2 regions of the Pseudomonas sp. P39-UII1 genome follow, and region 1 is predicted to be linked to the other one. Evidence: riboswitches for the same ligand, from Rfam matches in the RefSeq annotation. Region 1 holds a riboswitch; the other holds the start of a gene.
The links. Region 1 has a riboswitch for cobalamin ahead of ABEH27_RS14725 (CbtB-domain containing protein). Riboswitches for the same ligand answer to the same signal wherever they lie in the genome.
Positions count from the first base shown of each region.

Region 1 (5,446 bases):
TGATAATCCACCAGGCTCAAGCTCTGCGCACAGGGCCGCTGGTCGAGGTGATCGAGGTCGTTGGTCACGCCGCCGAGCAACTGGTGAATCAGCTGCGTGCCGCTGCCGGGAAGTGCGTCGAGCGGGTAACCTTCTGCCCGCAGCGCCTTGAGAATGTTCAGGGCGGCTGCGGGGGTGTCGAGCCCGACGCCATTGCCGATGCGCCCGTCACGGGTCGGGTAGTTGGCCAGCAACAGCGCCACGCGTTTCTGCCCGTTGGGCAGGCGCGCCAGCTCGACCCAGCGCCTTGCCAGCTCGGCCACGAAGTCCATGCGCTCGGGGTGGGCGCGGTAGCAGACCACGTCGGACTGGCTGCGCTCGCTGCGCCAGGCCATGTCCTTGAAGCTCACCGGGCGAGTAATGATGCGCCCGTCCAGCTCGGGCAAGGCAATGTGCATGGCCAGGTCGCGGGCACCCAGGCCCTGCTCGCTGGCTTCCCAACCGGGTTGGTTGTCCTGCGCGCAGATCGCCTGCAGCACCGGGATGTCGCGACGAAACGGCCGCAGGTTGGGGCGCTCCGGGCTGGACAGGGCAAAACCTGTGGTGTTGATCAACACCTCGGCCCCAACGTCGTCCAGCCAGCGTTCGACCTGTTCCAGGCACGCGCTTTCCTTGAGGCTGGCGACGGCAATCGGCAACGGGTTGAGGCCTGCGGCCTGCAGGCGTTCGCAGAACACGTCGATGAACGCAGTGTTTGCCGCCTGCAGGTGCGAACGGTAGAACAGCAGCGGCGCCACCGGGTAGTCCGGGTGCCACTCGCCGTACCAGTCTTCCAGGGCCGCCGCGGGTTTGGCCGGGTGATAGACCGATGTGCGCGGCAGCGGCTGCGGCGCGTCCCAGCTGTAATCGCGGCCCAGCCACTGGTTGGCCAGGCACTTGAACAGGTTGACGGCATTGGCCTTGCCGCCCTGGCGCAGGTAGTGCCAGAGGCGCTCGGCCGGTTCACCGGTAACGGTGCCAAGGCCGGTCAGCTCAGGGTCCGGGCGGTCGTCACCCGGCACCAGAATCAGCTGCACGCCGCGCGCGGTCAGCTCGACCAACTGCTCGACGCCATAGCGCCAATAGCCGACCCCACCGTGCAACGACACCAGGATTACCTTGGCATGGCGCAGTACCTCGTCGATATACAGATCGACCGAAGCATGGTTCTGCACCTGCATGGGGTTGGCCAGGCGCAGGCTGGGAAAGTCGTCTGGCAGTTGCTCGGCGGTTTCGGCGAGCAGTGCCAGGTGCGAGTCGCCGCTGCAGAGGATCACCAGCTCGGCGGGTGTCTGGCCGAGGTCGGCGATGCTGTCGTCCGGCACGAAGCCGCCGGGCTGGGTCCGCAGCAGGTGCATGGGTCAGGCGCCCAGGGCTTGGCGCAGGCGCGCTTCCAGTTGCGCGGCATCGAGGTCCTGGCCAATCAGTACCAGGCGGGTCATGCGCGGCTCGCCAGCGCGCCAGGCACGGTCGAAGTGCTTGTCGAAACGGGTGCCCACGCCCTGGACCAGCAGGCGCATCGGCTTGCCGGGGATGGCTGCGAAACCTTTGGCCCGCAGAATGCCGAACTCCACTACCAGCTGGGTCAAGGCGTCGAGCAGCAGGGCTTCGTCGGCTTCCGGCAGGTCGATGGAGATGGAATCGAAGGCGTCATGGTCGTGGTCATCATGATCGTCGTCGCCGTCATGGTGGGCGTCATGGTGGGTGCGACGGCCATCGATGTGCGCTTCCGACTCAGCGCCAATACCCAACAGCACGTCCAGCGGCAGGCGGCCGCTGCTGGCTTCGATCACCTTGACCGCAGGCGGCAGTTCTTCGGCGACTTCGGCGCGCACCTTGGCCAGGCCTTCGGCGTCGATCAGGTCGGCTTTGTTGAGGACCACCAGGTCGGCACTGGCCAACTGATCGGCGAACAGTTCGTGCAGCGGCGATTCGTGGTCCAGGTTGGGGTCGAGCTTGCGCTGGGCGTCGACCTGGTCGGGGTAGGCGGCGAAGGTGCCAGCGGCCACGGCCGGGCTGTCGACCACGGTGATTACCGCGTCGACGGTGCAGGCGTTACGGATTTCTGGCCACTGGAAGGCCTGTACCAACGGTTTTGGCAGGGCCAGGCCGCTGGTTTCGATGAGGATGTGGTCGAGGTCGCCGCGGCGGGCCACGAGTTCGCGCATCACCGGGAAGAACTCTTCCTGCACGGTGCAGCACAGGCAGCCGTTGGCCAGTTCGTAGACACGGCCGCTGGCCTCTTCCTCGGTGCAGCCGATGCTGCACTGCTTGAGGATTTCGCCGTCGATGCCGAGCTCACCGAACTCGTTGACGATGACCGCGATGCGACGGCCCTGAGCATTGTCGAGCATGTGCCGGAGCAAGGTGGTCTTGCCCGAGCCGAGGAAGCCGGTGACGATGGTGACGGGGAGCTTGGCCAGTGTTTTCATGTCGCGTTGCCCTTGGCAGGATGGCGCGGGCATGCGGGACGAAAGCCTCGGGCCAGGCCGGCCGGGCTCGTTCGCCACCGGATCACCCCGCCCGGTTGAAAGTCGAAATCGTTGCGAGGCAGGTCTCCTGGCTTGCACCGTTCAGGCCTTGATCAGACAAGAGCCTGGCGGGATGACGCCTTCCCGCGCCTGGGCGCAGTGGCTGTGTCGATCCGTTGCCGGTACTTACAGTTGCGGGGGCAGCCGCGGCTTGTACCGCGTTCCCGTCTTAGCTTCGGTTTGGCCGAAGAACCTCGAAGCGGCAAGGCTACGCGGGGGGTGGCGGGTGGTCAACTCATGGCTTGAGATTTGTGGCGCCCTGGCGACCGAGCGCCGCGCGGGCGGCGCTCGATTTGCGCACCACCACGGCATTCAAGGAGCCCCCTTCGCGTCCCACTCCGCCTCCCCCCAACCCCATCAACCAATTGACGCCACCCCTGCCCCGTGCTCTCCTTACACCCTGCGTTCAGGTGCCCCCACGGGGGTGAAACGGGAAACCGGTGCGTCGCAGGCCCTCGACCAGGGCCCGACAACTCCGGTGCTGCCCCCGCAACGGTAAGCGAGCGAAGCGTCTAGACCACTGTGCCAAGCAGTACGGCATGGGAAGGTGACGCGTTCACAGGAGCCCTGCTCCTCCTCGCAAGCCCGGAGACCGGCCTGGCGTTCATGAACACCCCGCGGTGGGCGGGCGCTGTCGCATTCCCCTGGGCCATCCACGCCCGGGGCTGTCGCGCTCGCCTGTGCCCCGTTGCCCCTATAAAAAGCAAAGCAGAGGAACGCGTCATGCCCACCACCAGCGCCAAACACACCATCGCCACCCCCGTCACCCTCAGCCAGCGCGTCATCATCGCCGCCGGCGCCAGCCTGCTTGGCCTGTGCCTGATTTACTTCGCCGGCTTCTCGCACATCGAAGCCGTGCACAACGCCGCCCACGACACCCGCCACAGCGCCGCCTTCCCCTGCCACTGAGACCGCCCCATGATCAAGCGCATTGCCCGCACCGCCGGGTTCAGCGGCCTGCTTGCAGCGTTGCTGCTGACCCTGCTGCAAAGCTTCTGGGTCGCCCCGCTGATCCTCCAGGCGGAAACCTACGAATCGGCAGCCCCTGCCGCCGAGCACCATAGCCATGACGGCGAAGCGGCCGTTGCCCACGAACATGCAGCAGGCCATGAACACAGTGCCGAGGCCTGGTCGCCAGAGGACGGCTGGCAGCGCATCCTGTCCACCACCGGTGGCAACCTGGTCGTCGCCGTCGGTTTTGCCCTGATCCTCGCTGCGCTTTACAGCCTGCGTGAACCCAACCGCGTCAGCACCGGTGCGCTCTGGGGCCTGGCCGGGTTTGCGGTGTTCTGCCTGGCGCCCACCCTGGGCCTGCCGCCGGAGCTGCCCGGCACCGCCGCCGCCGACCTCGGCCAGCGCCAAAGCTGGTGGATCGGCACCGCTGCCGCCACCGGGCTGGGGCTGGCGCTGCTGGTGTTCGCCCGCCATTGGCTATTCAAGGTGATCGGCGTGGTCTTGCTGGCAGTCCCCCACGTGATCGGTGCTCCGCAACCCGACGTCCACCAAAGCCTGGCTCCTGAGGCCCTGGAAACCCAGTTCAAGATCGCATCCTGGGTAACCAATGCCGCCTTCTGGCTGGCCTTGGGCCTGCTCAGCGCCTGGCTGTACCGCCGCTCCAGCCACGCCTGATGGCAAACCAGCACCCACCGCCGGCCCTGTACGCCGGCTTTGGTTGCCGCCGGGGCTGCCCGGTGGACGTGCTCGACACGCTGCTGCGTCAGGCCCTGGAAAGCCACGGCCTGGCGCTGGCAGCGCTGCGCGGCATTGCCAGCATCGATTTGAAGGCCGACGAGCCAGGCCTGCAACAACTCGCCAAACGTTACGGCTTACCCTTGATGCTGTTCACCGCCAGCCAGCTGCACCCCTTCGAGCCCCTGCTCAGCCATCGCTCTGCGCTGGCCCACGCCCACAGCGGCTGCTGGGGTGTCGCGGAAAGCGCGGCCCTGGCCCTCGCGCACCTCGACCACGGCAATGCCAGGCTCCAGGTGACGCGGCAATCGCTTGGCCCCGCTACCCTCGCCCTCGCCTGCGGCGGATAATCGCTACATCCATTACCTGCAAGGAATCTTCATGACGGTCTACTTCATCGGCGCCGGCCCCGGCGACCCCGAGCTGATCACGGTCAAGGGGCAACGCCTGATCCGTCAGTGCCCGGTGATCATCTACGCCGGCTCTCTAGTGCCGACGGCAGTGCTCGAGGGCCATCAGGCCGAGACAGTCATCAACAGTGCCGAACTGCACCTGGACCAGATCATCGAGGCCATGCACACGGCCCATATAAAAGGCCAGGATGTGGCCCGGGTACACAGTGGCGACCCCAGCCTGTATGGCGCCATCGGCGAACAGATCCGCCATCTGCGCGAGTTGAATATCGGTTACCAGATCATCCCCGGCGTTACGGCCACCTCCGCCAGCGCCGCATTGCTGGGCTGTGAACTAACCCTGCCAGAGGTCGCGCAAACGGTGATTCTCACCCGTTACGGCGACAGCTCACCGATGCCTGCTGGCGAACAACTGAGCGACCTGGCGCGCCATGGCAGTACCTTGGCCATCCACCTGGGGGTCAAGCACCTGGCCCGTATCGTCGACGAACTTGTGCCCCATTACGGTCTCGACTGCCCGGTCGCCGTGGTGCACCGTGCAACCTGGCCGGATCAGGATTGGGCCCGCGGCACGCTTGGCACTATCGTCGAACAGGTGGCCGCCAAGGGCTTTCGCCGCACGGCGCTGATCCTCGTCGGCCACGTGCTCGGGGACGCACCGTTCGCCGCGTCAGCCTTGTACCGCGCAGGGCACGCACACCTCTATCGCCCGGGTGATTGACCATTGCCAACCTGCCAGGTGCCGTAGCAGACTCCAGGCTCCATTGCGCGGACCGGAGTCACGCCCATGCTCGA
Region 1 is NZ_JBDFPP010000010.1:64,090-69,535, forward strand. Features, by position in the region: gene cobN (cobaltochelatase subunit CobN) at 1-1,376, opposite strand, end outside; gene cobW (cobalamin biosynthesis protein CobW) at 1,380-2,450, opposite strand; cobalamin riboswitch at 2,550-2,761, opposite strand; cobalamin riboswitch at 2,941-3,165, shown strand; gene ABEH27_RS14725 (CbtB-domain containing protein) at 3,273-3,458, shown strand; gene ABEH27_RS14730 (CbtA family protein) at 3,468-4,178, shown strand; gene ABEH27_RS14735 (cobalamin biosynthesis protein) at 4,178-4,588, shown strand; gene cobM (precorrin-4 C(11)-methyltransferase) at 4,620-5,372, shown strand; gene ABEH27_RS14745 (DUF1272 domain-containing protein) at 5,439-5,446, shown strand, end outside.

Region 2 (5,446 bases), on a different contig from region 1:
GCCGTCGAAGCCGAAGAAGTCGCCGTGGTTCAAACCGAACAGCGCGACGCATGCCAGGTACAGCAGCTTCAGTACGTACAGGTGCAGCAGGTAGAAGAACATCGGCGCCGCGCCGAATACCGCCAGGGCACTGATCCAGCGTGCCTGGCCGGCGCGTTCGAAAGCGCGCAGCAACAGCAGGCCGCAACCAAGTGTCAGGGCCAGGAACAGCAGTGAAGGCGGGTATTTGGTGATGTTGAAGAAGCTCATCAGCGTTTGGGTCAGCGTCGGGTAGCCGCTCCACGGCGCTTCGCCGTAGCCGTTGAGCATGCGTAGCACGACGAACCCCAGCACGGCGATCACGCCTGCCAGCAGCAGCTGATGCTGACGCTGGTGCGCCTGCACACCACGGCCGAACCATGGGCCAAGGCCATAGCCCAGGGCGATCACGCCGATCCACGGCAGCACCGGGTAGGAGGTTCGCAGGCGCAGGCTGTCGGAAACCTCCAGCCAGCCACGGTCATGCAGGATCGCCCAAGGCACGTGCATCGCCGAACCGCTGCCAGAGTGCAGGCCATCGAGCAGGTTGTGGCCGGCGATGAGCACGCCAGCCAAGCCCAGCAGCGCGGGGCGCGGCAGCCACACCAGCAGCGACAGGGCGATCATGCTGACACCGATGGCCCAGATCACCTGCAGGTAGATCACGCTGGGCGGCAGCTGGAAGGTCCAGGCGAAGTTGACCAGGGTGAACTCCAGCACCACCAGGAACAGGCCGCGCTTGAACAGGAACGCCGAGACATCGCTGCGGCCCTGGTACTTTTCGCCGTACAGCCAGGCCGACAGGCCGGTGAGCAGTACGAACACCGGCGCGCACAGGTGGGCCAGGGTGCGGCTGGCGAACAGCGACGGGTCGGTAACGTCGATGGCCATCGGGTCGCTGACCTGACGGTGCAGGAAGAACGTCTCGCGAACGTGGTCGAGCAGCATGAACAGAATCACCAGGCCGCGCAGGGCGTCGATGCTCTGCAGGCGCTGGGTGAGCAGGGTGGGGGTGGCGGCGGCACTTGTCATGGAAGAGGGTCGCAGGCAGGAATGGATGTCAAATGAAACGTTATCTTATAACTATTCCATGACTGCCTGGTAGTGGTTTTTGTGCTGTTCATGCGGGCCTCATCGCCGGCAAGCCGGCTCCCACACGGCGCTGCTGTACCTGTAGGAGCCGGCTTGCCGGCGATGAGGCCGGTACAGCCAACTCAGATCAGAAGCTGTAATCCACGGTAGCAAAGTACGACCGCGGCACGCCCATGATCCACTGCGTGCCACTGAACGCCGAGGCCACGTACTCCCGGTCGAACAGGTTGTTCACCTGCAACCCGAGCCGCACGTCCGGCAACACCTGCCAGCCGATGTTGGCATCGACCACGGTGTACCCCGGTGCGCGCTGGGTGTTGGCAGTGTCGGCGTAGCGCTCATCCACATAGCGCGCGCCAATGCCGGCTTCCACCTGCTGGCCGAACCCCTTGGTCAGCCACAGGTTGGCGGTACGCCGTGGCACATTGGCCGGGCGGTTGCCGCTGCGGTCCTGGGGCCCACCGCCGGCCGTCTCGTCGAAGTCGTCATACCTGGCGCGCAACAGCGAGGCATTGGCAGAAACCTGCCATTGCTGCGGCAAGGCCAGCTCCAGCGTCGCCTCCAGGCCATCGGAGGTCTGTTGCCCGGCCTGCTGCTTTTCGTGGGTGAGCGGGTCATCCACCAGCAGCTTTTTCTTGACGATGTGGAAGGCCGCCAGGGTCCACTCCCCGCGACCTTCCCAGAAGCGTTGCTTGAGGCCCAGCTCGGTCTGCTTCGACTCGGTCAGGTCGTAGTTCATCTGCGTCGGGCTCAGGCTGATCAGGTTGTTCACCCCGTCCTCGCTGGTGGAATACTGGCCGTACAGCGACAGGTTGTCAGTGGCTGCAAACACCAGCCCGGCGCGCCAGTTGCCGCCTTGCAGGCTGCGGTCGCTGCGCGTGTTGTTGGTGAGGTTGTCGCGGTCGATGTGGTTCTGGTCGCGGCGCACGCCGGTCACCAGCGACAGGCGCTCGGTCAGTTGCAGGCGGTTCTCGGCAAACAGGGCGAAGGTGTGGGTGGTGGAAAGGGTTTGCGGGCGGGTGGGCGAATCGCTGTGGAACCCGCCCGGGGCCGGTTGCCATGGGTCGATGTAGTCGCCGCCGACGTCGTTGTACGGCGCGTTGCTGTCCACGTTGAAACGCACCTTGTTGTACTCGGCACCGACCAGGGTCCTGCTCGCCAGGCCAAACAACGAATGGTCGAAGGTGAAGGTCTGGCGGTCACCGATCTGCTCCTGGTTGTGCTTGATCTGCAGGTAGCTCTGGCGCAGCAGCTGCCCACGGTCGGCATCCCAGCTGTAGTCCTCGGCGTTGCGCCAGTGGCGGCGGCTTTTGATGTAGTAGAGCTGGTTGCTGGCGCTGAGCTGGTCGTTGATGGCCCAGTCGGTAGTGAGGCGGGTCCACTCGTCGTGGTAGCGCTGCACGTCATTCTGGATGTTGTAGTTCTTCTTGCGCAGGCTGCTGCGGTAGTGCCCGTCGATCAGCGGGGTGCCGTAGTAGTTCGCCGGCTGCGCGTCGCCACGTTCATGGGCCAGGGTGAAACTCAAATCGTCGCTGGCGTCGAAGCGCAGCGCCGCGCTGAGTGCCAGGCTGCGCGACTCGGTGCGGTCGACCCAGCCGTTGCCCGCCTGCTGGTTGAGGGTGAGGCGGTAGCTCAGGCGCTCGCTGAGGCTGCCGCCGCTGTCCAGGCCGAGTTGTTGGCGGTCCCAGGAGCCATAGCCCAGGCGCAGGTGGTTGTGAATGTCGCCGGTCACGGGCTTTTTCGGGATGACGTTGATCACTGCACCGGTGGCGCCTTCTCCATACAGCACCGAAGCCGGGCCGCGAATCACATCGATGCGCTCGACCATCCACGGGTCGACCGGGAACGTCTGGGTGCCAGCACCGGTATACAGGCGCGCGCCGTCGAACAAGGTCATCACCGAACCTTGCCCGGTAAAGCCGCGGGCCGACAGGCCGGTGCCGCCATCACCCGGGCTGCCGACGAAGGTGATGCCCGGCGAGCGGGTCACGGCGTCCTGCACGGTGAAGTTGTTGCGTTGCTGGATCTGTTCGGCGGTGATGCTGCTGGTACTGGCCGGGGTTTCCAGGGCGCTGAGGTTCAGGCGTGAACCAGCCTGGGTCGGCGTGGCGAGGTCGACGTGTTGGTCATCGCGGGTGTCGGTGACGGCCGTGGACGGCAGCGCCAGGACGGCTGAGCCTTGGTCATCGGCCAGGGCTGGCAGGGCGACGGCCAGGCAGGCCGCCAGAGGGTGAAGCTTGAAGAAACGGGACATGTCTTTCCACTGCTGCAGGAATGAATGGATCCCGGTGGAAAACACGCAAAGGCGCAACCGCACACGCAGGCGCGCACGCGGATACCGGCCTGCGCCCGCCCACCGCGGGTTGCCAAGTGAAGCCTCAGGCCGGTCTCCGGGCTTGCGAGGGTCATGACGCCTTCACCTTCCCATGCAGGTGCACAGTGGTGTGTCGAAGGTATCGCTCGCTTACCGTTGCGGGGGCAGCGCCGGACTTGTCGTGGAACACGACGCACCGGCTTCCCGTTTCACCCTGCGCACGGCGGCGCAGGACACCTGAAACTGGCGCGCATATGACCACTCGCGGGCACGCGCGTCAATCATGTGGAGGGTTGGCAATAGTGTGACGAAACACAGAGTTGGGCGAATTTGATGATTTTTTTCCGAACTTTCGCGGCGGGGCTATTCTCGTAATGAGGGTTCGCCATTCGTTTCGCTGTCATGGAGACTTCACGCATGCGTACTCGTTATCTGTTACGTCATACCTGCATTCTTGCCCTGATGGGCTCACCTCTGGCGGCCACTGCCGCACCCAGCACCGATCCATTGTTCACCCTTGGCCTGTTAGGCGCTTACGACGAATTCAACTTTCATGGGGGGCAGCAAAGCCAGTCGGAACACGTGGGTGAGGGTGGCGTTTTCGCCAACTTCGGTAACAAGATGACGGCCGAATCCGGGTTCATCTACCAGGTCGGTGCAGAAGGCAAATACACCAAGCAGAAGGACAACAAGCTCAAGGAAGCCCAGGCTAACCTCGACCTGGGTTGGCGGGCGGCACTGGATGCGCGCAACTTTGTCGATGTGATCGTGGGCGCGGGCTACGCCTGGACGCGGTTCGAAATCGAGGGCCGCAGGCTGGACAGCGACTTGACCTACAAAGGGCCCTACGCCAAGGCGGCGCTCGGTTACAACCATCAGTTCGATGCGGCAACGCTGCGGGTGGAGGCTGGCGTGCGGCGCAGCATCGATGGCAAGGTGAAGCTCGATGTGGAACGACTCGGCAGCGACAGGGCGGACACGAGGGACCGCACCAACCCGTATGCCGAGATCAGCCTGCTGATGAACCAGCAGGGCGACTTCCCGATTTATGCCGGGGTGTATTACACCCGCACCAACTACGAGCTGGACGAAGACACCTTGCTGGCAGACAACACCGAACTCAAGCGTGACGAGTACGGGGTCAAACTGGGCCTGTCGTTCTGAACCTGAAGGGTTGAAACGTAGCGGCCCCTTCGTGGCGCAAGCCTTGAAGAGGCCGGTACATTCGGGGTTGCTTGCCGATCAATGCGCCCCTGCCGATTTGCTCAGGTCGCTTTGCGCCCACTCGGTGTAAATGCACGCATCCGCTACCGCCCAACGCACCTTCACGGTATCGCCCGGCTGCATCGGCATGCCAGCGGCCGACAATGCTTTCACGGTCATTTCCGTACCGCCTGGGGTCATCACGTGGCAGGTCTGGCTTTCGCCAAGGAACAGCACTTCGCCGACTTTCGCGATGACCTCGTTCCAGCCCGTGGGCAACGGTTCGCGCGCCGCTTGTTCAGTGGTCAGGGCCAGGGCTTTTTCCGGGCGCACCATGATCAGTGCGTCCTGCCCGGCGGCCAGGCCAGGTGTCAGGCGGATCGCCAGCGGCTGGCCCTCGAAACTGCCGGCGCCATGGCCGCTGGCCTTGATCTGCAGGAAGTTCGAGTTGCCCAGGAACGAGGCGACGAAGGCATTCGGCGGGTTCTGGTACAGGTCGTAACCGGTGCCCAGGCCGACGATCTTGCCGTGGCTGAAGATGGCGATGCGCTGGGACAGGCGCATGGCTTCTTCCTGGTCATGGGTCACATAGACGATGGTGATGCCCAGGCGCCGATGCAACTGGCGCAGTTCATCCTGCAGGTCTTCGCGCAGCTTCTTGTCCAGCGCGCCGAGCGGTTCGTCCATCAGCAGGATGCGCGGCTCGTAGACCAGCGCGCGGGCAATCGCCACGCGCTGTTGCTGCCCGCCCGACATCTGCGAGGGCTTGCGGTGCGCGAATTGCTCCAGCTGCACCAGCTTGAGCATGGCGTCGACCCG
Region 2 is NZ_JBDFPP010000004.1:107,796-113,241, forward strand. Features, by position in the region: gene ABEH27_RS07550 (heparan-alpha-glucosaminide N-acetyltransferase domain-containing protein) at 1-1,050, opposite strand, end outside; gene ABEH27_RS07555 (TonB-dependent receptor) at 1,238-3,364, opposite strand; cobalamin riboswitch at 3,474-3,680, opposite strand; gene ABEH27_RS07560 (outer membrane beta-barrel protein) at 3,842-4,588, shown strand; gene ABEH27_RS07565 (ABC transporter ATP-binding protein) at 4,667-5,446, opposite strand, start outside.
Region 2: another riboswitch for cobalamin. It lies ahead of ABEH27_RS07555 (TonB-dependent receptor); the one in region 1 lies ahead of ABEH27_RS14725 (CbtB-domain containing protein).